DNA from 3 places in the Bacillus daqingensis genome. Region 3 is predicted to be linked to each of the others. Evidence: riboswitches for the same ligand, from Rfam matches in the RefSeq annotation. Region 3 holds a riboswitch; each other region holds the start of a gene.

What was found. Region 3 has a riboswitch for S-adenosylmethionine ahead of ACFO4L_RS10785 (methionine ABC transporter ATP-binding protein). Riboswitches for the same ligand answer to the same signal wherever they lie in the genome.
Region 1: another riboswitch for S-adenosylmethionine. It lies ahead of ACFO4L_RS07140 (hypothetical protein); the one in region 3 lies ahead of ACFO4L_RS10785 (methionine ABC transporter ATP-binding protein).
Region 2: another riboswitch for S-adenosylmethionine. It lies ahead of metK (methionine adenosyltransferase); the one in region 3 lies ahead of ACFO4L_RS10785 (methionine ABC transporter ATP-binding protein).

What each region holds. Positions count from the first base shown of each region.
Region 1 is NZ_JBHSGK010000005.1:155,829-163,446, reverse strand. Features, by position in the region: gene ACFO4L_RS07155 (FAD-dependent oxidoreductase) at 1-538, opposite strand, end outside; gene adh (aldehyde dehydrogenase) at 696-2,216, shown strand; gene ACFO4L_RS07145 (DUF779 domain-containing protein) at 2,243-2,599, shown strand; SAM riboswitch class I at 2,650-2,749, shown strand; gene ACFO4L_RS07140 (hypothetical protein) at 2,848-3,147, shown strand; gene ACFO4L_RS07135 (SRPBCC family protein) at 3,306-3,752, opposite strand; gene ACFO4L_RS07130 (M20/M25/M40 family metallo-hydrolase) at 4,183-5,802, opposite strand; gene ACFO4L_RS07125 (GNAT family N-acetyltransferase) at 5,952-6,473, shown strand; gene ACFO4L_RS07120 (hypothetical protein) at 6,532-6,771, shown strand; gene ACFO4L_RS07115 (ectoine synthase) at 6,921-7,316, opposite strand; gene ectB (diaminobutyrate--2-oxoglutarate transaminase) at 7,441-7,618, opposite strand, start outside.
Region 2 is NZ_JBHSGK010000013.1:480,865-488,482, reverse strand. Features, by position in the region: gene ACFO4L_RS13625 (SLC13 family permease) at 1-1,451, shown strand, start outside; gene cls (cardiolipin synthase) at 1,829-3,289, shown strand; gene ACFO4L_RS13615 (molybdenum cofactor guanylyltransferase) at 3,311-3,940, shown strand; gene ytkD (RNA deprotection pyrophosphohydrolase) at 3,933-4,424, shown strand; gene pckA (phosphoenolpyruvate carboxykinase (ATP)) at 4,483-6,060, opposite strand; SAM riboswitch class I at 6,282-6,400, shown strand; gene metK (methionine adenosyltransferase) at 6,532-7,618, shown strand, end outside.
Region 3 is NZ_JBHSGK010000011.1:243,232-250,849, reverse strand. Features, by position in the region: gene ACFO4L_RS10795 (MetQ/NlpA family ABC transporter substrate-binding protein) at 1-566, opposite strand, end outside; gene ACFO4L_RS10790 (methionine ABC transporter permease) at 586-1,254, opposite strand; gene ACFO4L_RS10785 (methionine ABC transporter ATP-binding protein) at 1,262-2,287, opposite strand; SAM riboswitch class I at 2,444-2,552, opposite strand; gene gcvH (glycine cleavage system protein GcvH) at 2,721-3,104, opposite strand; gene ACFO4L_RS10775 (arsenate reductase family protein) at 3,196-3,552, opposite strand; gene ACFO4L_RS10770 (FAD/NAD(P)-binding protein) at 3,694-4,827, shown strand; gene ACFO4L_RS10765 (acyl-CoA dehydrogenase family protein) at 4,950-6,728, opposite strand; gene ACFO4L_RS10760 (acetyl-CoA C-acetyltransferase) at 6,748-7,618, opposite strand, start outside.

The DNA.
Region 1 (7,618 bases), on a different contig from region 3:
CCGGGTGAAACTGGGCCTGGTCATACATTGCCAGCATGCGACGCTTCGTGCCGTCAAAGGCTTCTTTTTCCACCATGCCGCCATCAAGCTCCAGCTTTAAATACGCTTCCGCCTCCCGTTCCAGCTGCGTCATTCCCGCTTCCGTATCGGCATATAAATATGCGTTCTGCCGCTCAAAATTGCAGTCAATATTCAGCTTGCGGGTCATCCGCTCGATCCAGCTGATCGCATCCTCGTTGGCATCGTAGTATAGCCGGGCATTATCGACACCGACCTGATCAATCAAATCTGCATATTTCAGTCCGTGCTGGGACGTTATCTTTGCTGTCGTCCAGCCGGTCGTGCCAGCACCCATCCGGTCGGCCTCCACGAGCACAACCTGAAAGCCCCGTCTCGCAAGCATAAAGGCAGTCGAAACGCCTGCAATACCTCCGCCAATGACGCAGACCTCGGTATCGAGATCCTCCTCCAGTGCCGGAAATGTCTGTGTAGGCCGCTCCCGCCATAGTGATACGGGCTGTTCGGGCAGCTTGTTCATCCGGATCCCCCCTTAAAAAGTCGCTTTGCTTTCGATATTCCCACTGCCATTATTTATGAAACGAAATTATTTGAAAATTCGACGATTTATGATATATTGTAATCGCTTACATTTTTTTCGCTTCATCAAATACAGAGAAGAATGGGAGAGTGTGCACATGATCTACGCAAAGCCGAATACGGAAGGCAGTCTGGTTCAATTTAAAAAGCGGTACGATAACTATATTGGAGGACAGTACGTGCCGCCGAAAAACGGTGAGTACTTTGAGAACACGACGTCGGTAACCGGTGAAGTCTTTACCGAGCTTGCCCGCTCTTCGAAGGAAGATGTAGAGGCCGCCATTGAAGCGGGCCACGAAGCAAAAGCCTCCTGGGGCGCAACATCGCCGACCGAACGAGCAAATATTCTGCTGAAAATTGCAGATCGCATGGAAGCGAACCTGGAAATGCTGGCTGTTGCTGAAACGTGGGAAAACGGAAAAGCCGTCCGCGAGACGCTTGCTGCCGATATCCCGCTTGCTATTGACCATTTCCGTTATTTTGCGTCTGCTATCCGCGCTCAGGAAGGCGGCATCAGTCAGCTCGATGATGATACCATTGCCTATCATTTTCACGAGCCTGTCGGCGTCGTCGGTCAGATTATTCCGTGGAACTTCCCGATTTTAATGGCAACATGGAAGCTTGCTCCAGCTCTTGCTGCAGGTAACTGTGTTGTCCTGAAACCTGCTGAGCAGACGCCGTCCAGCATCTTTGTGCTGCTCGAGCTGATTGAAGATCTGCTTCCGCCAGGGGTGTTGAACATCGTCAGCGGTTTCGGTGTGGAAGCCGGAAAGCCGCTCGCGTCCAGCTCCCGAATTGATAAAGTAGCCTTTACCGGGGAAACGACGACCGGCCGCCTGATTATGCAGTATGCATCAGAAAATATTATTCCCGTTACGCTGGAGCTCGGCGGCAAGTCGCCGAACCTTTTCTTCGCTGATGTGATGCAGCAGGAGGACGGATACCTTGAAAAAGCACTTGAAGGCTTTGCAATGTTCGCGCTGAATCAGGGCGAAGTATGTACCTGTCCGTCCCGCGCCCTGATCGAAGAGTCCATCTACGACAGCTTTATGGAAAAAGCTGTAGACCGGGTCAAGCGCATCAAGACCGGCAACCCGCTTGATACGGATACGATGATGGGTGCTCAGGCATCGAAGGAGCAGCTCGATAAAATCCTGTCTTACCTCGATATCGGCAAACAGGAAGGTGCCAAGGTACTTGCCGGCGGCGAACAGGCGCACCTGGACGGCGACCTTTCCGGCGGATACTACGTGCAGCCGACTATTTTTGAAGGGCACAACAAAATGCGTATTTTCCAGGAGGAAATTTTCGGCCCGGTGCTTTCCGTCACCTCGTTTAAAGATCAGGCGGATGCGCTGTCGATCGCAAACGATACGCTTTACGGCCTCGGCGCCGGCGTATGGTCCCGCAATATTAACACGGCCTACCGCTTCGGACGCGCGATTCAGTCCGGACGCGTGTGGACCAACTGCTACCACGACTATCCGGCTCACGCAGCATTCGGCGGATATAAGAAGTCGGGTATCGGACGCGAAAACCACCTGATGATGCTGAGCCATTACCAGCAGACGAAAAACATGCTGGTCAGCTACAGTGAAGAACCAAAAGGCTTTTTCTAAGCCAAAAAAAGAAAGGGTGTTCTGTGATGACAGAACGAGTAACCGCAACCGAGGAGACGCTGGAACTGATTGAGAAGCTGAAAAAGCGCCACGGTCCGCTCATGTTTCACCAGTCAGGCGGATGCTGCGACGGCAGCTCCCCGATGTGCTACCCCGACGGTGACCTGCGAATTGGTGAAAGCGACGTGTACCTCGGCGAGATCGGCGGCTCTCCGTTCTATATGTCACGAGATCAATATGAATATTGGAAGCACACGCAACTGATTATCGACGTCGTCGATGGACGCGGGGGCATGTTTTCGCTGGAAGGCCCGGAAGGAAAGCGTTTCTTCACCCGCTCCCGCGTCTTCAGTGAGGAAGAACGAAAAGAGCTGCAGCTTTAGCATTTCTGGACATTTTCAAGCAAACCGTTTATACTTCCGTTAACAGTATACATTTATCCTGAGTGGACGAGAGATCTGGCTCTACGACTCCACGGCAACCTGCCTCGCAAGGTGCCAACGCCAGCAGAGCAATGCTCTGAGCGATGAATGAACGGATGAACCCCTTCTCTCATCGTGACAGAAGGGGTTTTTTGTGCATTTGCACGGACAGGGAATGTATGCTGAATCTATCAGCAGAGGAATGATGTATGATGAGTTACGCTTCCGCTCTATTTTGTCACCACGCCGATCCGGGAACCTATTTTCAGTCAACGGCGGCCAGAATGAAACAAAAAGCTGCCGGCTGTCAGTTTATCTTTGATGCCGGCACCTCCTTTTTCCACGATCGCTTTTACGTATACGCTTCCTCGATTCGCGGAACAGAATATCGCATCACGCTCTCCCGGGAGCAGTCCGAAACACTGCAGAAAAAAGGGCCCGGTTCCCTTGAACACTTTTTATGGAGTGAGCTGGAAAAGCAGGGGTTTCCCGCTGCCAAGGTGCAGTAAATCGCAACGAACTTCCTGCTGCTCAACGTATTGAATAACTGAAATACGCAGGCGGAGTCCATTCAGCTATCCAAGAACGCTCGTGAAAAAGCTGTATCTGTATCTCCAATAATCGCGAAAAAGACGTCCAGCATGATCGCTGGACGTCTTGTTGTTTCCTATGCTCCTGTTTCCTGACGCAAGTGGTGCACAAACCGGCGAACAAGCTGATCTCGTGTCCGTTTTGCAGAGAACTTCAGCTTAAGCTTGCCTGTGAGGCTGACCGGCTTTTTTTCACCTTCGTAAATCAGCTGTGTTTCGTTTTCGTTTAATTTGATCAGCGTAAAGCGCAGCGTCATGGCGAAATGTCCATCCGCTTCAAACGAAATCTGCTTCACTTTTTGGGACGGTTCATCGCGGTAATCCGTTGTTTCTACCACGTACGTTATTTCCCGTCCGCCCTCCGAGCACGTCTGCCGATGCTTCGCTCCAATAGTATCGCTGCTTCCTTCAATCAGTTCACTGTGAACAACGTGCGGCAGCAGGGTGCCGATGGAACGGTCCTGAAATCTGTGCCACACAACTTCAATATGTGTCGGAACGAGAGATTCTTCCTCCCACTTCATCTTGTTGCCCCCTCCTGCCCATTCGTTTCCTATGTTCCTATTATCGGGGCAGAAACACCGGCAAATCAAGCGATTCGGCTGTGGGAGATTATGAGAAATTGACGGAACTGTGGGAGGCCAGACTGATCCTTGTGAACCTGCACAGCTCGTACGTTTCTCGAACAGCGAACGAAGCCGGCATTTTCAGGTGCTGCATGATAAATGGTTCTACGCTGCTTCCAGCTCGCCTGACAACAAAAAAAACAGCAGGCCGCCCGGGTGCTGCGGACGTCCTGCCGTTTTTGTTATGAAGATACTTTAAGGGGGAAGATCTTCATGAAAAAGGGGGAGATAATTTGGTGCTCTCTCTTACAATTTCCACTTTAACATCTTTGTGTTAAAAACGTGTTTCAGAAGCGTAAAGGATTATGAAAGGATTGTAAAAAATTGTTCAGCTATAGTGGGGCGAGCTGTTTTTCTGCCAGACCTCCATCAGCTTATGCAGCATTTTCGGGGTATGCACAAATGCATTCTGCCGGTGCAGCCGCTCTGTCCGCTGATGCGGATCTTTTCCGAACGGGCCGACGTTCAAGACCGGTGCCTTCAGCTGCTGCATCGCTTCAAATGGAATCGTGTAACCCGTCCCCCAGACCGGTGTATTGTTGCGGTAAGCATCAAGCTCAGAGTCAGGCTTTTGATAGTTGACATAGCTGAGGTCGCAAATCCCGTTAAAGTAGTGGACGTGCTCGACGCTGAAGCCTTCTTCGCCTGCCGTCTGCTTTAAACTCTCCACGGCCTCCTGAATACGGCTCTCATCTGAAGAGTTGACTGCCGGATAGTACGGCGGTGCGAAAAACAGCACGGCGGCCGGGGCCAGCTCCGGACAAAGCAGCATCCACTCTCCGGCAAGACGGATCGCCTGCTCCCGGTCATCCCAGTCCTCTTCCTGCAGAATCGTGCGGGTCCCCTCCTCAATCAGATCTTCATCAAATTTATTTTTTACATAGGCGTAAAGCTCTTCGTAGCGGATGACACGAACGCCTGCGACGCCTTCTACCTGCTCACGTTCGCATAACCGCCGATAGTCGGCGCTGCACTGGTCCATCGCGCCGGTAACGACTTCTTCAAAGGTGTCCATCACCGCTCCTGCATCACGCTTCATCGTAAAGACGTTATAGAGGGCAGCGGCCCGGTACGGGGTCTGGGTCGAATATTCCAGCTTCAAATCCCGCAGCTGCAGCGAAACCGGAAGCGGCGTGCTTTCGCCGAGATCTTCTTCTCGAAACGCAGGATTCCATTCCATTTCTTTTGATACGTAAGAGGACATATAGGTTGCCGTAATGCCGCTGAGCGGTTCCCCTACGTGCGTTTCCTTTCCGTAGAACAGAACTGCCGGCATAATTTTGCCCATCGTGCCTGTATAAATATAGTGGGTCTCATCACCCGGCCGCTGCGTGAAGGAGGGTTCACTGTTCAGGAAAAGCGTATAATCCAGCGCGTGCCTCTCTTTCAGCTTCAGCAGCTCCGGCACCACTGTCCGCATGCCGACAGAATCGACCTCTTCATCCGGGACCGAAACGAGTATGAGATTGAGCGGCCAGCCTTCTTCAATAGCCTGCTCCATCACATGCAGATGCAGCACAACTCCCATTTTCATGTCCATCGTACCGCGGCCAAACAGATAGTTATCGGACTCTAAATCGCTTCTGGCTGCTTCCGGGAGCGTTTCAGCTTCCTCCTTCAGCTTCATGGTCAGCGCCTTCGGATCAAATGCAAACGGTTCCAAATGGCCGTATTCCTCTGTCTGAACCGTATCAAAGTGGCTGATCATGACGATCGTCTTTGTAACGTCTGCATCTGGATGCCGGTATACAGCTGTCAGGGAACGCCGGCCTTTATCCGCATCATGCAAGTGAACGTAATCCCGGTGTTCTTTAAAATAAGGAAGCAGCTTCAGCTTCTCTTGTAATTTAACTGGAAAATCTTTTTCTCCTTGTGAAAACGTCCGGCTCTCCCAGCCGACTACTTCACAAAGAAGTTCTTCAAGTGCTTCAGGTGTGTGCCATAACATGCCAACCATCCTCCCGCTGATAAAAAGTCCATTCCTTCACCAGTTTACCTTATCTGCAGAAAAAAACCATCAGTGAAGCAGAAAACCTTCCAATTCCGCTCCGTTGCCTGCACAATAGAAGAAGTATTGAAAAAGGACGTGATCGGATCGTGACGATACTTATCAGGCCGGCGATGCCAGAGGATGCTGCCAAACTTGCCGCTATAGCCTCGGACGTAACAGACGAAGGCTTTGGTCTTGCGAGTCCGGAGGAAGTGACACACACTGCTGCTTCGATGGAAGAAAAGATTCTCACTGTCGGAAAAGACCCCCGTTCGTTGTTTTTAACAGCAGAGAGCGATGGACAGCCTGTCGGTTCGCTGATCTTTCAGCGAAGTTCGCAAGTCAAATACGTCCACCACGGCAGTTTCGGCATGTCGCTTGCCCCTGCCTCACGAGGAGCGGGCATCGGTCGAAAGCTGATGGAGGCACTGCTGAGCTGGGCAGCAGAAGCACCAGGCCTCGAAAAAATCACGCTCGAAGTACTCGCAGAAAACACAGCCGCCCGGTCTCTCTACAAACAGTTTCAATTTGAAGAGGAGGGCAGGCTGCGCCGCCATGTCTACTATCAGGGTGCCTATGACGACCTGATCCTGATGGCCCTGTTTCTAAATCAGGAAAACCGAGTTTAGTCCCAGCTTTCAGTGGGAAACAGAGTCGTACACGATCCCAATTAAAGGAGCTGACTGTATGACACAACATCGTTTAAACCAGCTTGAAATCGGTCAAAATTACACGGCAAAGGAGCTTGACAGCTTCGTGTCCACGACGGATGTCGTCGTTCTCTCTTCAAACGAAGAGCAGCTGTTTACCGATCCGGAGCGCGAATACAAAGTTGCCGGTTCTTATAATGGCTTTTTCGAGCATTCCTCCGACAACGGAGAAAAGTATTTCCGTGAAAAACGTGCTTATATAGTAGAGAAAGTCTGACGCTGTTTCACGTGAAACGTTTAAATCCCGGACCAGTAAGAGACGGTCCGGGATTTTTATCAGCCGTGAACGTGATAGATGAAAAAGCCTGCAGAGGGTCAAAAGAGCGCAGCGGGATTTGATCCGCTGCGCTCTTAGCATATCGTGATTTATTCGTCTTCGACGAGCTCGTACGCGCCTTCTTCGTTGTGCGTTTCCTGACCGGTGATCGGCGGGTTGAACACGCAGACCATGCGCATATCCGAGCCTTCGTATGCTCGCAGATAGTGCTCGTCGTTCTTATCCAGCGCGTAGATTTCGTTGGCTTTGATCGGCCATACTTTGCCGTCTGCAACCGTTTCTACTTCACCCTCACCCTCAATGCAGTAAACTGCTTCCAGGTGGTTCTGGTACCAGATGTGCGTTTCAGTACCTGCTTTTATGACAGTATCGTGTACGGAATAGCCCATGTTGTCCTTTTTCAGGAGCAAGCGGCGGCTTTCCCAGTTTTCACCTTTTACGTGCTGATCGGAACCAATGATGTCTTCCAGTCGAACTACCTTCATGTCTGAAATCCTCCTCGATGTTTTCCGGTATTCTTCTACTATACAGACTGTCCGTTATCCGGACAGCAGAAAAGAGCGGCCGAAAGCGGAGTCCCGGCCGCTCTGATTCTGTTTTATTAAGTCGTTACTTCGCTGCCGTTTTCGTCTTTACGTTCATGGATTTGAGAGCGTCCTTGATGCTTGCTTCAATAATATCCAGTCCTGCCTGCAGGCCTTCCTCGTCAATGTTAATCGGCGGGAACAGCTTGAACACCTGGTCGTGTCCCCCTGCTGTTTCCATGATCAGCTGTCGTTCAAAGGCG
Region 2 (7,618 bases), on a different contig from region 3:
TATTGGGACCGCTTCTTTTTTTCATTATTTATTTTCTGTTCCAGCCGGAGGGACTTGCGCCTGAAGCGCGGGGGGTCCTCGCAGCAACGGTCTGGATTGCCACCTGGTGGATCACCGAAGCGATTCCAATCCCGGTTACATCCCTGCTGCCGATCATTTTGTTTCCGCTTGTAACGGATATCGGCGTCGGTGATGTGACACCGAACTACGGGGACGATATCGTCTTTCTCTTCCTTGGCGGGTTCATCATCGCCCTCGCTCTGGAACGCTGGAACCTGCATAAACGAATTGCGCTCGGCATCATTTACGGTGTCGGTACGAGTACGAGCCGGATTTTGTTAGGCTTTATGGCTGCCACAGGCTTTCTGTCCATGTGGATATCGAATACGGCTACGGCTATGATGATGGTGCCGATTGGAACCGCCATTATTTATCAGCTTTCCTCGCTGGTGGATGATGATACAGTTAAAAATGCGGAACAGCAGCGTGATAAATTTGCCAAGAGCCTGATGATCGCAATCGCCTTTTCTGCTTCCATAGGCGGACTCGGTACAATTATCGGAACTCCGCCAAACACGATTCTGGCTGGACAGCTGAGAGAGATATTTGATTTTGATCTTTCCTTCGCGCTTTGGATGATGTTCGGTGTCCCGCTTGCGGTTGTCCTGATTATCATCGCCTGGGTTTACTTAATTAAATTTGCCTTCCCGATGGAAATGAAGCAGATTCCGGGCGGGCGTGAAGTTATTCAAAAAGAACGTCAGGCACTCGGGCCTATGAGCGGAGATGAAAAGCTTGTCGCCCTCGTGTTCTCACTGACAGCACTTGCCTGGATTCTGCGGGTTTACGTACTTCAGGAATATGTCAGTGAAAGCATTAACGATACGATGATTGCGATCACTGGTGCAGCGGTTCTCTTCCTGATTCCTTCAGTACGCTATCAGGGAGCCAAGCTGATGAACTGGGAAACAGCTAAAAATGTGCCATGGGGCATTTTGATTCTCTTCGGGGGCGGTCTCGCTATCGCCGGAGCGTTTGGAGACAGCGGACTGGATGTCTGGATTGGTGAGCAGCTCTCTGTTCTCGTCGGCGTTCAATTCTTTATTATCATTCTGAGTGTCACGCTGCTCGTGACGTTCCTTACAGAGATCACGTCCAACACAGCATCCGCGACGATGCTCATGCCGATCATGGCTTCGCTCGCTTATGCCATTGACGTGCATCCGCTTGCGATGATGGTTCCTGCAGCCGTCGCTGCCTCCTGTGCCTTTATGCTGCCGGTAGCGACTCCGCCGAACGCGGTCGTCTTTGGATCGGGTTATCTGAAAATGATCGACATGATCAAAGCCGGATTCTGGATGAACCTCATCTCTGTGCTTATGATTACGTTGTTTATTGTTCTGCTGCTTCCAATCGTATTTGGTATCGACTTAACCTCATTTCCACAGTAGCTTATCAAAGGCGTGCTTCTGAATTGTACGACAAATGATCACAACAATGGACGGCACGTCACTGAAAGACCGGCAGGGATGATTCCTGCCGGTCTTTCTGTTTGCCCGCAATGGTTGTTCTGGTTAAGGAGACTTCTGCTGCTGCGGCTTTTAAAGAAGCGCACAGCTGGATGGGTATACAGACTGCCCCAGTGGAGGCTGCAAATCCTCCGGCCGTCTGCTCGTTTATATTCGGATAATATTGTGTACAGCCGGCTTATGAAAAAGCCCTTCCGGGAATAGGAGCGTATGCAGGAGGCCCGACGCAGCAGTTGGTTGCGCCAGTTTCCAATATGTGTGATAGTGAAAAGCAGATAGAACGAAAGGGGAGGAACGGGATGGATGGTACTGTAGTGCTGGCGTGGACATTGAACACGGTTATCTTAATGAACATTCTGCTTGCCTGCTTTGTCATCTTCGTGGAGCGCCGTGATGCGGGATCAACGTGGGCCTGGGTGCTTGTCCTGTTCTTTCTGCCTATTCTTGGGTTTATCATTTACCTGTTTCTTGGCCGGCAGCTGAAAAGTGATAATTTTTACAACCTCAGTGTCGACGAGCAGACCTATTATGCTCATCATATTCAGGGCCAGCTGGAACGGCTTGAGAAGGACGAAATGGAAATGCCGCCAGCCGTTCGAGATAAATACCGTCAGCTGATGGAAATGAATCTGCGAGCGCCTAAATCGCTGATCGGGCTGACGAACAGCTTAATGATTCTTCATGACGGCCATCAAAAATTTGACCAGCTGATCGCAGATATCGAGCATGCGCAGTCTGAAATTAATATACAATACTACATTATTCAGCGTGACGCCCTCGGGCGGAGGCTGCTTGACCGGCTTGAAGAACGGGCTGCATCTGGTGTGAAGGTACGCCTGCTTTATGACGGGGTTGGATCGAGAAGCCTGAAAGAGAAGGATTTCAACGTGCTTTTGGAGCACGGCGGAGAGGTGCGAATCTTTTTTCCTGCGATCTTCGGTCCCGTTAATCTGCGGATGAATAACCGGAACCACCGGAAAGTCTGCATTATAGATGGTAAAATCGGCTACATCGGCGGATTTAACGTCGGTAACGAATACCTGGGCATCGATAAAAAGTTCGGCTACTGGCGTGACACGCATCTTCGCATGGAAGGGGACGCTGTCTCCTTGATCCAGGATCGTTTTATTCTGGACTGGACGTATGCAGGGGATAAGAAGCATCGGGAAGATGAATCGTTTGCGTTTGCTTCTCACAAAGTCCGTTCCATGAAGCCTGTGCAAATTGTGACGAGCGGGCCCAATTCAAAAACAGAGCATTTAAAAAACATGATGATTAAAATGATCATGAGCGCGGAACACGATATTTATATTCAGACCCCGTATTTTATTCCGGATAAAAGCTTTATGGATGCCTGTAAAATGGCTGTGACGTCCGGGGTAAGGATGCACATTATGATCCCAGGCGTCCCGGATCACCCATTTGTGTTTTGGGCCTCAAGGCTGTTTCTTGGAGAGCTTCTTCAATATGAGGGGGTTTATGTTTACTTATATGAGGAAGGCTTTCTGCATGCGAAAATGATGACGGTGGACAGTGAAATTGCCACTGTCGGAACAACCAATCTGGATGCGCGAAGCTTTCGACTTAATTTCGAAATCAATGCACTCGTGTTCGACAGCCATACAGCGATGACGCTGGAGGAATTATTTGAATCGGATAAACAGCGATGCCGCGTGCTCACCAAAAAAGAGTACGACCGGCGCAGTGCCGGCGTGAAAATAAAAGAGGGTATTTCGGGATTACTGAGTCCGATATTGTAGCCATGAGAGGAGGGTACAGCGATGCAGATTTACACAGCAGGAGTTCTCCTTGCAGGCGGGCGGTCAAGCCGGATGGGCGAAAATAAAGCGCTGCTCCGTATTAATGGCTTGTCTGCAGCTGCACATACACTGCGTTCGCTCCGTGTGACAGATGAACAGCTCTGTATTGCTAATGAAGCCGCATTAAAGCAGGAGCTGGACATTCCCGTCTTTGCAGATAAACGACCTTTTGAAGGCCCTCTGGCGGGTTTGGAAACGGCAATGGAACAAACGCAGGCCGTCTGGTGTATCGCTGCGGCATGTGATATGCCGCTCATCAGCGAATACATCGTGAAGCTGCTGGTGCAGCGAGCAGCGAAGACAAATGCGGATGCAGTTGTTCCGGAAGCGGATGGAAGAAGACAGCCTCTGCTTGCAGCTTACCGCTGTTCGCTGCTTCCACTGGTGACAGCATGCCTGGATGAAGAGAAACGGTCCATGGGAGCGCTGCTTGACAGCATAAAAGTTGACACTGTATCTGAGGCCGATATGATGGAAGCAGGCATAAAAAAGGAAACGATCACCCAGTCCTTTTTTAACATGAACAGGCCGGATGAATACAAATGGATTCGCAGGCGGGCAGAGGCTGAAGGAGATGTCACAGATGAGTGAACATGTGTTTAAAGATTTCTACCGAAATACGGTCACCTATTCTACAGAAAACGCGCCGTTTTCAGGCGATCCAAGACATGTCTGGGTCGTATGCCGTTATCGTGACAGCTGGCTGCTGACAAGGCATCCGTCCAGAGGAATCGAGTTTCCGGGCGGAAAAGTGGAGCCTGGAGAATCGGCTGACGAGGCGGCTGTGAGAGAAGTATATGAAGAGACAGGCGGACACGTTTCCACGCTTCATTATGTTGGGCAATACATGGTTGAAGGCAGAGCAGAAACGGTCATTAAGAACGTGTATTTTGCAGAAGTGGATCGACTTGAGAAAAAAGAAAGCTACTTTGAAACCGAAGGACCGCTGCTGCTGGAACGCCTTCCGCACCAGCCAAAGAAAAAAAAGAACTACAGCTTCATAATGAAAGATGAGGTGCTTCCCCTCAGTATGAAAGAAATTGAGGCGCGCTTTCTGAACGCAGCTTCCAGCTGACAGGAACACACATAAGAAGCCCGGACCGCCTGTTTGCAGCGGCCCGGGCTTCTTTGCACTATACGACTGGTCCTCCGCGGAGAATGTCAGCTGTTGTAGATGAGAATCGAGTGAAATTTGCTTTGAACTTTGCAGCAAGATCCAGCGCAGCCTGTTCATATTCGTCCAGGCTGTCCCAAACAAGTCTCGGCTGAAGCACTTCAGATGGAACCCCCGGACAGCTGGCCGGCACATCAAGCCCAAAAACAGGATCTGTAATGACAGCCGTACGGGCAAGGTCACCTTTGACAGCTGCATTCACCATAGCACGGGTAAACTTCAAATCCATCCGCCGGCCAGTGCCGCAAGGACCGCCCGTCCATCCCGTATTCACAAGGTAGACGTCCGTACGATGCTTCTTCATACGGTCGCCGAGCATTTCCGCATATGAGGCAGCCTCGCGGGGCAGGAATGGGGCACCGAAGCATGGCGAGAAAACAGGCTGCGGTACGGTGACGCCTCTTTCAGTGCCTGCCAGCTTGCTTGTGTAGCCGGACAAGAAATGATACATCGCCTGCTGAGGTGTCAGACGGCTGATTGGAGGCAGAACACCGGTTGCGTCGGCTGTAAGAAACAAAATCACATCAGGATGACCGCCGGTGCTTGGTAGCTTAGCAGACGGAACAGCTGTCAGCGGATAGGCTGCCCGCGTGTTTTCCGTCAGGGAGCCGTCGTGGAAATCCGGAGAACGATCCTCCTGCAGAACAACGTTTTCCAGCACCGATCCGAACGTAACGGCGTGATAAATCTCAGGCTCTTTCTCACGTTCCAGTCCGATACACTTTGCATAGCACCCGCCCTCAATATTGAAAATACCAGAGTCTGACCAACCGTGTTCATCATCTCCGATCAGAAGCCGGTCCGGGGCGGCAGAGAGAGTCGTTTTTCCAGTACCGGAAAGCCCGAAAAACAAGGCGGTACGGTCCTCATGATCGGCGTTGGCCGAGCAGTGCATCGGCAGCACGTTCAGTTCCGGCAGCAAATAATTCATAACAGAAAAGATCGACTTTTTCATCTCCCCTGCGTACGCGGTTCCGCCTATCAAAATCTTTCTGCGGCTGAATGAAATCATGACGAATACTTCTGACTCCGTGCCGTCTGCATGGGGGTCGGCCTGAAACCCTGGGGCGGATAGGATAGTGAATGGCTCCATGGAAGCTTCGCCCTCTATTTCTTCCGGACGAAGGAACAGCTGCATGGCAAACAACTGATGCCAGGCAAGCTCATTGACGACCGTAATCGGGAGTCTGGCATTCTCATCAGCACCTGCAGCAGCTTCACGGACATAAAGCTCCGGCAGCTCGGCTAAATAAGCAAGCACCTTCTGCTCCAGCTTTTCAAAAATCTCCGGCGTTACCGGACGATTAATATCGTTCCAGTCCACATCTGTTGACGCTGCTTCCTTTACAATAAACCGATCTTTAGGAGACCGTCCCGTAAATTCACCTGTTAAGGCTCGAAATGCACCCGAGCTTGAGAGCATCCCCTCTTCTTTTCTAATGGCAGTTTCCACCAGCGCCGATGCACTAAGCTGTTTTCGTACATTTTTTTGCTTCAAAACGGAAGCAAGCCGGAGATCATCGTAAATCATGCTCATCAATCATCCGCCCCCTTATCTATTAGTATGTCATATATTTTATTTATAACATACTAATTAAGGAAATCAATGGATTTGGAGAGATTTTTACAATCAAATTTGTTTACGTGTACGTACATACCTTTACAGCTGAAGTGGACAGCTTCGAACATAATGGTGACTCCTGATAGCCGGCAGTTGACATTGGGACCGATGTTGGGTATCATTCTCAAAAGCGGATACTCTTATCCCGAGCTGGCGGAGGGACAGGCCCTGCGAAGCCCGGCAACCATCACTTGAGTAAAAAAGGTGAACGGTGCCAACCTGCAGAACACATGAATCGTGTTCTGACCGATAAGAGGTGAAAGGAAACGAGACAGCCTTCTCCTCAACGGAGAAGGTTTTTTGTTTATGTAACCGGACAGCCCTCATCTGTGGGATTGATGGCTGGGAAAATGAGTGCCGTAATATTGTTCGAGGAGGATTCCTACCATGGCAGGAAAAACACGTTTGTTTACATCAGAATCAGTAACGGAAGGTCACCCGGATAAAATCTGTGATCAAATCTCAGACTCTATTCTGGATGAAATTATGACGCACGACCCGAACGCTCGGGTTGCCTGTGAAACTTCTGTTAATACCGGTTTAGTACTCGTTGCAGGTGAAATTACAACGTCTACCTATGTGGACATTCCGCGAGTTGTGCGGGAAACACTGAAGGATATCGGCTATGTACGCGCAAAATACGGCTTTGATTATGAAACATGTGCGGTATTGACGTCCATTGACGAACAGTCAGCTGATATTGCAGCCGGAGTTGACCAGGCACTGGAAGCACGTGAAGGTCAAATGACAGATGAAGAAATTGAATCGATTGGTGCAGGGGACCAAGGGCTGATGTTCGGCTATGCAGATAATCAGACGCCGGAGCTGATGCCGCTGCCGATCTCCCTTTCCCATAAGCTTGCCCGCCGTCTGACAGAGGTGCGGAAGGAACAGATTGTCGATTATCTGCGACCGGACGGGAAAGTACAGGTTACCGTGGAATACGATGAGAATCAGCAGCCTTTACGGGTAGATACGATCGTCATCTCCGCACAGCACCACCCTGAAATTACGCTGGAGCAGATTAAACAGGATTTGACAGAGCACGTCATCAAACCGGTGGTTTCAGCTGAACTGCTTGATGAGGAAACAAAATACTTCATCAATCCGACAGGGCGTTTCGTCATTGGCGGCCCTCAGGGAGATGCAGGCTTGACCGGACGTAAAATCATCGTTGATACGTACGGCGGCTATGCGAGACACGGAGGCGGTGCGTTTTCTGGAAAAGACGCAACGAAGGTTGACCGTTCAGCAGCGTATGCAGCACGCTATGTGGCGAAAAACATCGTCGCTTCCGGACTTGCCGATAAGTGTGAAGTGCAGCTGGCCTATGCGATCGGCGTAGCGCAGCCGGTTTCCATCGCTATCGATACGTTTGATTCCGGAAAAGTATCCGAAGACGTGCTTGTCCAGGTCGTGCGGAACAACTTTGACCTCCGTCCGGCAGGCATTATTAAAATGCTGGATCTGCGCC
Region 3 (7,618 bases):
AAAATTCGGCCGTGGTCAGCTACGGAGTCACTCATAATAATATCCGCGCCTTCCGGCAGATCTTCCAGCGTATCATAGTCCTGAGAGTAAAGACCGATCGGCTCGATGTGAATACCGCCTTTGTTCACAAAGTCATAGCCAAATTCATCGATTTGAGACTCAAGATACGGCACGTGCTGGAAATAGTTCGCATCCAGCTCTCCTTCATCCAGTGCCTGGTTAGGAAGGATGTAGTCGTTGAATGTTACGATTTCCAGTTCAATGCCCTCTTCTTCAAGCATAGGAGCAGCAAATTCCAAAATTTCAGCGTGTGGAATGTTGGACGCTCCAACAGTGAGCGGCTCAAAATCACCAGCTGCTTCTTCATCTGCTTCATTGTCTTCCTCGTTACCTGCTTCATCGGCGTTATTGTCAGCCGGTTCACTGTTATTTTCTACGTCCTCGACGTTGTCAGCATTATCGCCGCTGTTGATCTCCGTCGTGTTATTGTTTTCTCCTTCGCCGCATGCTGCGAGAAAGGCCAGTGATAAAGCACTTATTCCTGCAAGTTGAATGGTACGTTTCATTTGATTCATTCCTCCTGATTTATCGTTTATCTATTTTATTCGTAATCATATCGCCAATGAACTGAAGGGCAAATACAATTACCAGAATAATCACGGTTGCAGTGAGCGTTATTTCCGGATTGTTTCGCTGGAACCCATCCCGGAAGGCCAGGTCACCAAGTCCGCCTGCACCGATGACACCTGCCATTGCCGTGTAGCTGACAAGCGCAATGGCTGTAACGGTGATCCCGGAAACAAGTGCCGGCATCGATTCCGGAAGCAGAACTTTACGAATAATCTGTCCGTTTGTGGCCCCCATAGCTTTCGATGCTTCAATAACTCCTTTATCGATTTCACGAAGCGCAATCTCTACCATTCGAGCGTAAAAAGGTGCAGCTCCGATAATTAATGCCGGAAGAGCAGCCGATGGTCCAAGAAATGTGCCGACGATCGATCGAGTAAACGGGATAAGCAGTACAATTAATATAATGAAAGGAATCGATCGGAAAATGTTTACATACGCCCCGATAACAAAGTGCGCCGCTTTATTTTCCCAAAGCTGCTTGCGATCGGTTAGGAATAAAAGCAGTCCGAGAACAATCCCGAAGACAAACGTAAACACGAGTGCTACAACAGACATGTAAAGTGTTTCGACAGTGGCATTCCACATGTTGTCCCAGTTTACATCCCCAAGGAACGCTGCCTGAATGATAACGTTATCCACCGTGGATCACCTCCACTTCAACTTCCTGTTCGCGGATATAGGCGACCGCCTGCTGAACGGTATCAGCTTCCCCGTTCATACTGACGAACAAGGAGCCGTAGGACCCGTGCTGCGTCTGCGAAATCTTTCCTTGCAAAATGCTGATATCGACGTCGAATTTACGTACAACGTCTGTGATCAACGGCCGCTGCGTATCGCCGCCGACAAACGTCAGCTGCAGAACATGACCGATGCCCTCGCGGTCCAGCAGGTGGTTCAGTGCCTCTTCTGTCTCTTCCGGCTCAGTCACCTGCTTCACGAATTCCTTCGTCATCGCCTGCTGCGGGCGGCGGAAAATATCGAGAACGTCTCCCTGCTCCACGATCTTCCCGGCTTCCATTACAGCAACCCGGTGACATATTTTCCGGATCACATGCATTTCGTGCGTGATCAGAACGATCGTCAGCCCAAGCTTTGCATTGATGTCGACGAGCAGATCGAGAATCGAATCCGTCGTCTTAGGATCAAGTGCGGACGTCGCTTCGTCACAGAGCAGCACTTTCGGATCGTTTGCCAGCGCACGGGCAATGCCGACACGCTGCTTTTGACCGCCGCTCAGCTGAGATGGATAGGAACCGCCCCGTCCGTCTAACCCGACGAGCTGAATTAATTCATCGACTCGTTTCTTCTGCTCCTCCTTCGGCACCCCTTTGATCTCAAGCGGAAATGCAATGTTTTCCGCAACCGTTCGGGACCAGAGCAGATTGAAATGTTGAAAAATCATGCCGATCTCCTGCCGGGCCTCTCTCAGCTTTCCTTTAGATAAGCTGTGCATTGGCCGTCCGGCGACATCGACCTCTCCTGAAGTCGGTGCTTCCAGCATGTTAAGCATGCGGATCAGCGTACTTTTACCAGCACCACTGTACCCGATTACTCCAAATATTTCTCCTTTATCAATTGTCAGATCAATATCATCCACTGCCCGGACGTCGCCGTCTTTCGTGTGGAAAATTTTCGCTAGCTTCGAGAGCGTAATCAACAGAGAAACTCCTTTCCATCTATTTGCAATTAAACATACCTCTTTAGTCCATTTAACGCACAGAAGCGTTCATGCAAAAAAATATAACGTACGAAAAAAGCCCTTCTGCCATACAGATGAGCAGAAAGGCTTTCTTGTTTAAAAAGAAAAGCTTTCTTCTCATCTGCCGGACGTTCGTCATCCGCAGGAATTGGCACCTTCTGTACGCGTGTACAGTGGTTGCCGGGTTTCATCGGGCCAGTCCCTCCACCTCTCATGATAAGAAGAGTATTCGTTTTTTTTCGTCTGATATGGATATTATCACTGCGATTTAAGCTTGTCAACAAAAAACGATCTGCTTCTTGAAAGCCGCCAATGACGTTCATGACGCTGGTCACCTGTCCAGAAAAAACCGTTCAGCTTTTGATAAGCCGAACGGTTTCAGATTGCTGTTCTATTCCTGATCAATCATGTTCTGGTAGGCATCCGCGTCCATCAGCTTGTCGACATCGTCCTGGCTGGACACTTCTACGACAACCATCCACGCCTGCTCATATGGGGACTCGTTTACGAGCTCTGGAGAATCCTCCAGTTCTTCGTTGATTTCCACCACTTTTCCGCTGACTGGCGCGTAAAGCTCGGAAACCGTTTTAACCGATTCCACACTTCCAAATGGTTCGTCTGCCTTCAGCTCATCTCCAACCTCCGGCAGTTCTACGAATACGATATCGCCTAATTCACTCTGTGCGAAATCAGTGATGCCGATTCGTACTTTTCCATCTTCCTCTTTTACCCATTCGTGCTCTTCTGAATACTTATAATCCTTTGGCAGGCTCATGCTCCGGATCCCTCCATCTGCGTAGTAAGTAAACAAACACTTCCTCTTCCACTATAATATAACAGCTGCTGGCACCGCAACCGGCGGAAGCTTATTTCCAGGTTTTCTCGTAGTCTGCTTCGCGGAAGCCGACTGTGACATGTCCATCTTTTGCAGCAATCGGACGCTTGATCAGCATACCGTCTGACGCAAGCAGTTCCAGCTGCTCTTCTTCCGGCATATCCCCAAGCTTATCCTTTAAGCCAAGCTCGCGGTATTTCTGTCCGCTCGTGTTGAAGAACCGCTTCAGCGGCAGCCCGCTCTGTTCATGAAGTTTTTTGAGCTCATCTTTAGAAGGCGGATGTTCAACAATATGTACCTCTTCTAATGCGACCCCTTCATTTTCCAACCACTTTTTTGCTTTTTTACACGTCGTGCATTTCGGATAATGATAAAACGTTACGCTCATCGCTCTCACTCCTTTCCTCATTCAGTTTACCGCATCTCGCATCATTGTTCTATCTTCTGTTGCGCCGGTGAAGCAATTTCGATATACTTTCGATAAATCGTAATTATTTCGTTTTACAATTTCTTTCAGGAGTTGATTTAGATGCGTGACGTTTCATGGCTCATCGTTGGAGGCGGCATACAAGGGATGACGGCAGCGGTTCATCTTTGCAGACAGGCCGGCATCTCCGCTGCAGATATTGCTGTGGTAGACCCTCATCCAGAGCCGCTTGCTGTTTGGAAAGAACGTACAGAAAAAATCAGAATGCCCTATTTACGCTCCACGTTCGTTCACCATTTGTCGCCGGATCCATTAGAGCTGGTGAAGCGGGGCGACAGCTTTCTCGGCCGCTACAAGCGTCCCTCCCGTTCTATGTTCTATGACACGTCTAAAGAGCTGCTGCAGGAAACAGGCATTGCTGACAGCTGGCTGCAGGATACGGTCGTTCACGTGGAAAAAAGTCAACCCGGCTGGACCGTTTATGGAAAAAAGAACACGTTGACGACAGCCAATCTCTTGTTAGCTCCCGGAGGCGGCAGCCGCCCTGTGATTCCCGCTGCCCTCCAGCCTGAGGCAGTGCACGTTTACGACCCGTCCTTTGACCCTTCTGCTGTTACCGGACGCGCCGTTGTCGTTGGAGGAGGTATTTCTGCTGCGCATACGGCGATTTATCTCGCCGAACAACGTCACACCGAAACCGTTTTGCTGCATCGCAAACCGCTTCGCGTTTCCCAGTTTGACAGCGATCCCGGCTGGCTCGGACCGAAACGGATGCAGGCATTCAGCCGTATGGATCACCGAAGACGGCGCCGCTGTATTCACACAGAAAGACGGACTGGCACGATGACGCGCGAGCTGCTGTTTAAGCTGAGAAAGCTCGAACGGGATGGACGACTGAAGATGATGCAGGATGAAGCTGCCGGATCCCGGCGCTGCGAAGACGGCATGGTCGAGCTTGAGCTCGCGTCCGGAAGCCTTCTGTCAGCAGATTCCGTAACGGCGTGCACGGGCTTCTCCAAGGAGCTTCCCGGGTCCGCCTGGATTCAGCCGCTGATTGACGCTTATTCGCTTCCTTGTGCAGACTGCGGGTATCCAAAGCTTTCCCCATCGCTTATGTGGACAGATCGTCTTTACGTCACCGGTGCCCTCGCCGAGCTGGAAATCGGCCCGTCAGCGAGAAACATCGCCGGTGCCCAGCGCGCAGCCAGAAGGATCGCTGCATCTGTCTGCATGTGAAAACCCCGGTCCGCCTGTGGGGAGACAGGAGGACCGGGGTTTTCTGAGAGAATGTCTTTCTGCTGCCAGAAAGAAGATTATAATTATTTTAGGGCGGCATCCCGCCCTAAAGTAGCTAACAGTTATACGACGTAACGCTCTTCTGCAATGATCTTCTGCGCAAGCTCACGCTTTTTCGCGATCAGGTTCACCGGATTGTGGCGCGTCAGCTTTTTCAGAATAGACAGCATCGTTCTCAGGCTGTCCCCTTCTTCAAGTGCTACAAGGGATTCCTTCGCTACTGCTTCGATGTTATTGAATGCTTCCTGTGCATAAATCTGCGTCATGAGAAGCTTTTGAGCCGCTTTGTCTTCACCATCGCGGGCCATTGCTTTTTCTGTACGCAGAATCATCGATTCAATGTTGAATACTTCGTTCACGATATCTGCTACGTTCGCAAGCAGCTCCTGTTCCTTCTGCAGCTTTTCACCGTACTTTTGTGCAGCGGTGCCTGCAATCATGAGGAACACTTTCTTCGCGTTCTCCAGCAGGTAACGCTCCTGCTCAAGCGGCTCATCGCCGACTTCCTGAGGCATCATCATCATGAGCTCTTCCTGAAGACCTGCTGCCTGCTCCAGAAGCGGCAGTTCGCCCTTCATTGCTTTTCTCATAATCGTAGCCGGAACGAGCATGCGGTTGATTTCGTTTGTTCCTTCAAAAATACGGTTGATTCGGGAGTTCCGGTACATCGTTTCCACTTCGTACTCGGCCATGAAGCCGTATCCGCCGTGAATCTGTACCGCTTCGTCTACGACGAAATCCAGAACCTCTGAACCGAAGAATTTATTTAATGAGCACTCAATCGCATATTCACTGATCGCTTTTCCGATTGCGCCGCCGTCCTTCTGTTCTTCTTCGGACAGGTTTTCGAACGCCTGGTCAATCAGGCCGCCTGTGCGGTAGATCGTCGATTCCATCGCATACGTTTTCGCTGCCATTTCCGCAAGCTTCTTCTGAATCAGCGTGAACTTGGAAATGGGCATTTTAAACTGCTTGCGCTCATTCGCGTATTTTGCTGAAAGCTCAATCGCACGCTTTGCGCCGCCGATACAGCCGACGCCGAGCTTATAGCGGCCAACGTTCAGGATGTTGAAAGCAATCACGTGGCCTTTGCCGACTTCACCGAGCAGATTTTCCTTCGGTACTTTTGCTTCGTCTAAAATCAACGTCCGGGTAGAGGACCCTTTAATCCCCATCTTCTTCTCTTCCGGTCCGACCGATACTCCTTCGTAATCGCGCTCTACAATGAATGCGCTGAAGTGTTCACCGTCGACTTTAGCATATACGACGAACACATCCGCAAAACCAGCGTTCGTAATCCACTGTTTTTCACCTGTAAGCACGTAGTGGCTGCCGTCTTCTGTCAGCTTTGCCGTCGTTTTCGCGCTCAGCGCGTCGGAGCCGGAAGTCGGCTCTGTCAGCGCGTAAGCAGCGATTTTTTCACCGGAAGCCAGTGCAGGCAGATAGTTCTCTTTCTGCTGCTGATTACCGAAGAACACGATTGGCAGAGAGCCGATCCCGACGTGTGCTCCCTGCGTCAGGGAAAAAGAGCCTGCAAGCGCAAATTTTTCCGTGATCAGCGAGGAGCTGATTTTATCGAGGCCAATGCCTCCGAATTCTTCCGGTACATCGGCACCGAGAAGGCCTAATTCTCCAGCTTCCTTCAGCAATCTGACGGAGCGGTCAAACTCGTGGTTCTCGATGTGCTCGATTTCCGGCACTACTTTGTTCTTTACGAAATCTTCTGTCGTTTTCGCAATCATCTTATGCTCTTCGCTGAAATCCTCCGGTGTAAATACGTTTTCTGCTGTCTGGCTGTCGAGCAGAAATCCGCCGCCTTTTACCTTTTCCGTTGTTGCCATGATGATCATCCTTTCTGGATTAGACTAGCTCAAATACTCCTGCAGCTCCCATACCTCCGCCAATACACATCGTTACGACACCAAATTGTTCACCGCGGCGCTTCATTTCGTGAATAAGGCTGAGCGAAAGCTTCGTTCCTGTACAGCCAAGCGGATGTCCAAGCGCAATTGCTCCGCCGTTTACGTTTACTTTGTCATGATCCAGGTTTAAATGCCGGATCACCTGCAGAGCCTGCGAGGCAAATGCTTCATTCAGTTCGAACAAACCGATATCCTCCATCTGCAGGCCTGCCTGCTTAACAGCCTTCGGCACGGCTTCCACCGGTCCGATTCCCATAATGTCCGGCGCGACGCCGGCAACCGCAAAGGAGCGAAATTTCACGAGCGGAGTCAGGCCGTCCTGCTCTGCTGCTGCCCGGTCCATCACGAGAACAGAGGCTGCTCCGTCACTCATCTGCGATGCGTTTCCGGCTGTAACCGTGCCGCCTTGCTGATTGAACGCAGGCCGGAGCTTTGCCAGCGTATCCGCTGTCGTATCCTCCCGGACGCCTTCATCCTGGGCAAGCGTCACTTCTCGTTCAACGAGCTTGTGATTTTCATCAACACCGCGGAGTGTCACGGGTACCGGCACGATTTCATCTTCAAACTTACCGCCTTTAATTGCTGCTGCCGCACGCTTGTGGCTTTCTGCAGCAAATTCATCCTGATCACGGCGTGAAACGCCGAATCGCTTGGCGACTTCCTCTGCTGTGAAGCCCATTCCCATATAGTATTCAGGCGCTTCTTCAACAAGATGCGGATTCGGGGCAATCACGTGTCCGCCCATTGGAATCAGGCTCATCGATTCTGCACCGCCTGCAAGCACTGCACTTGAGTGTCCCAGCATAATG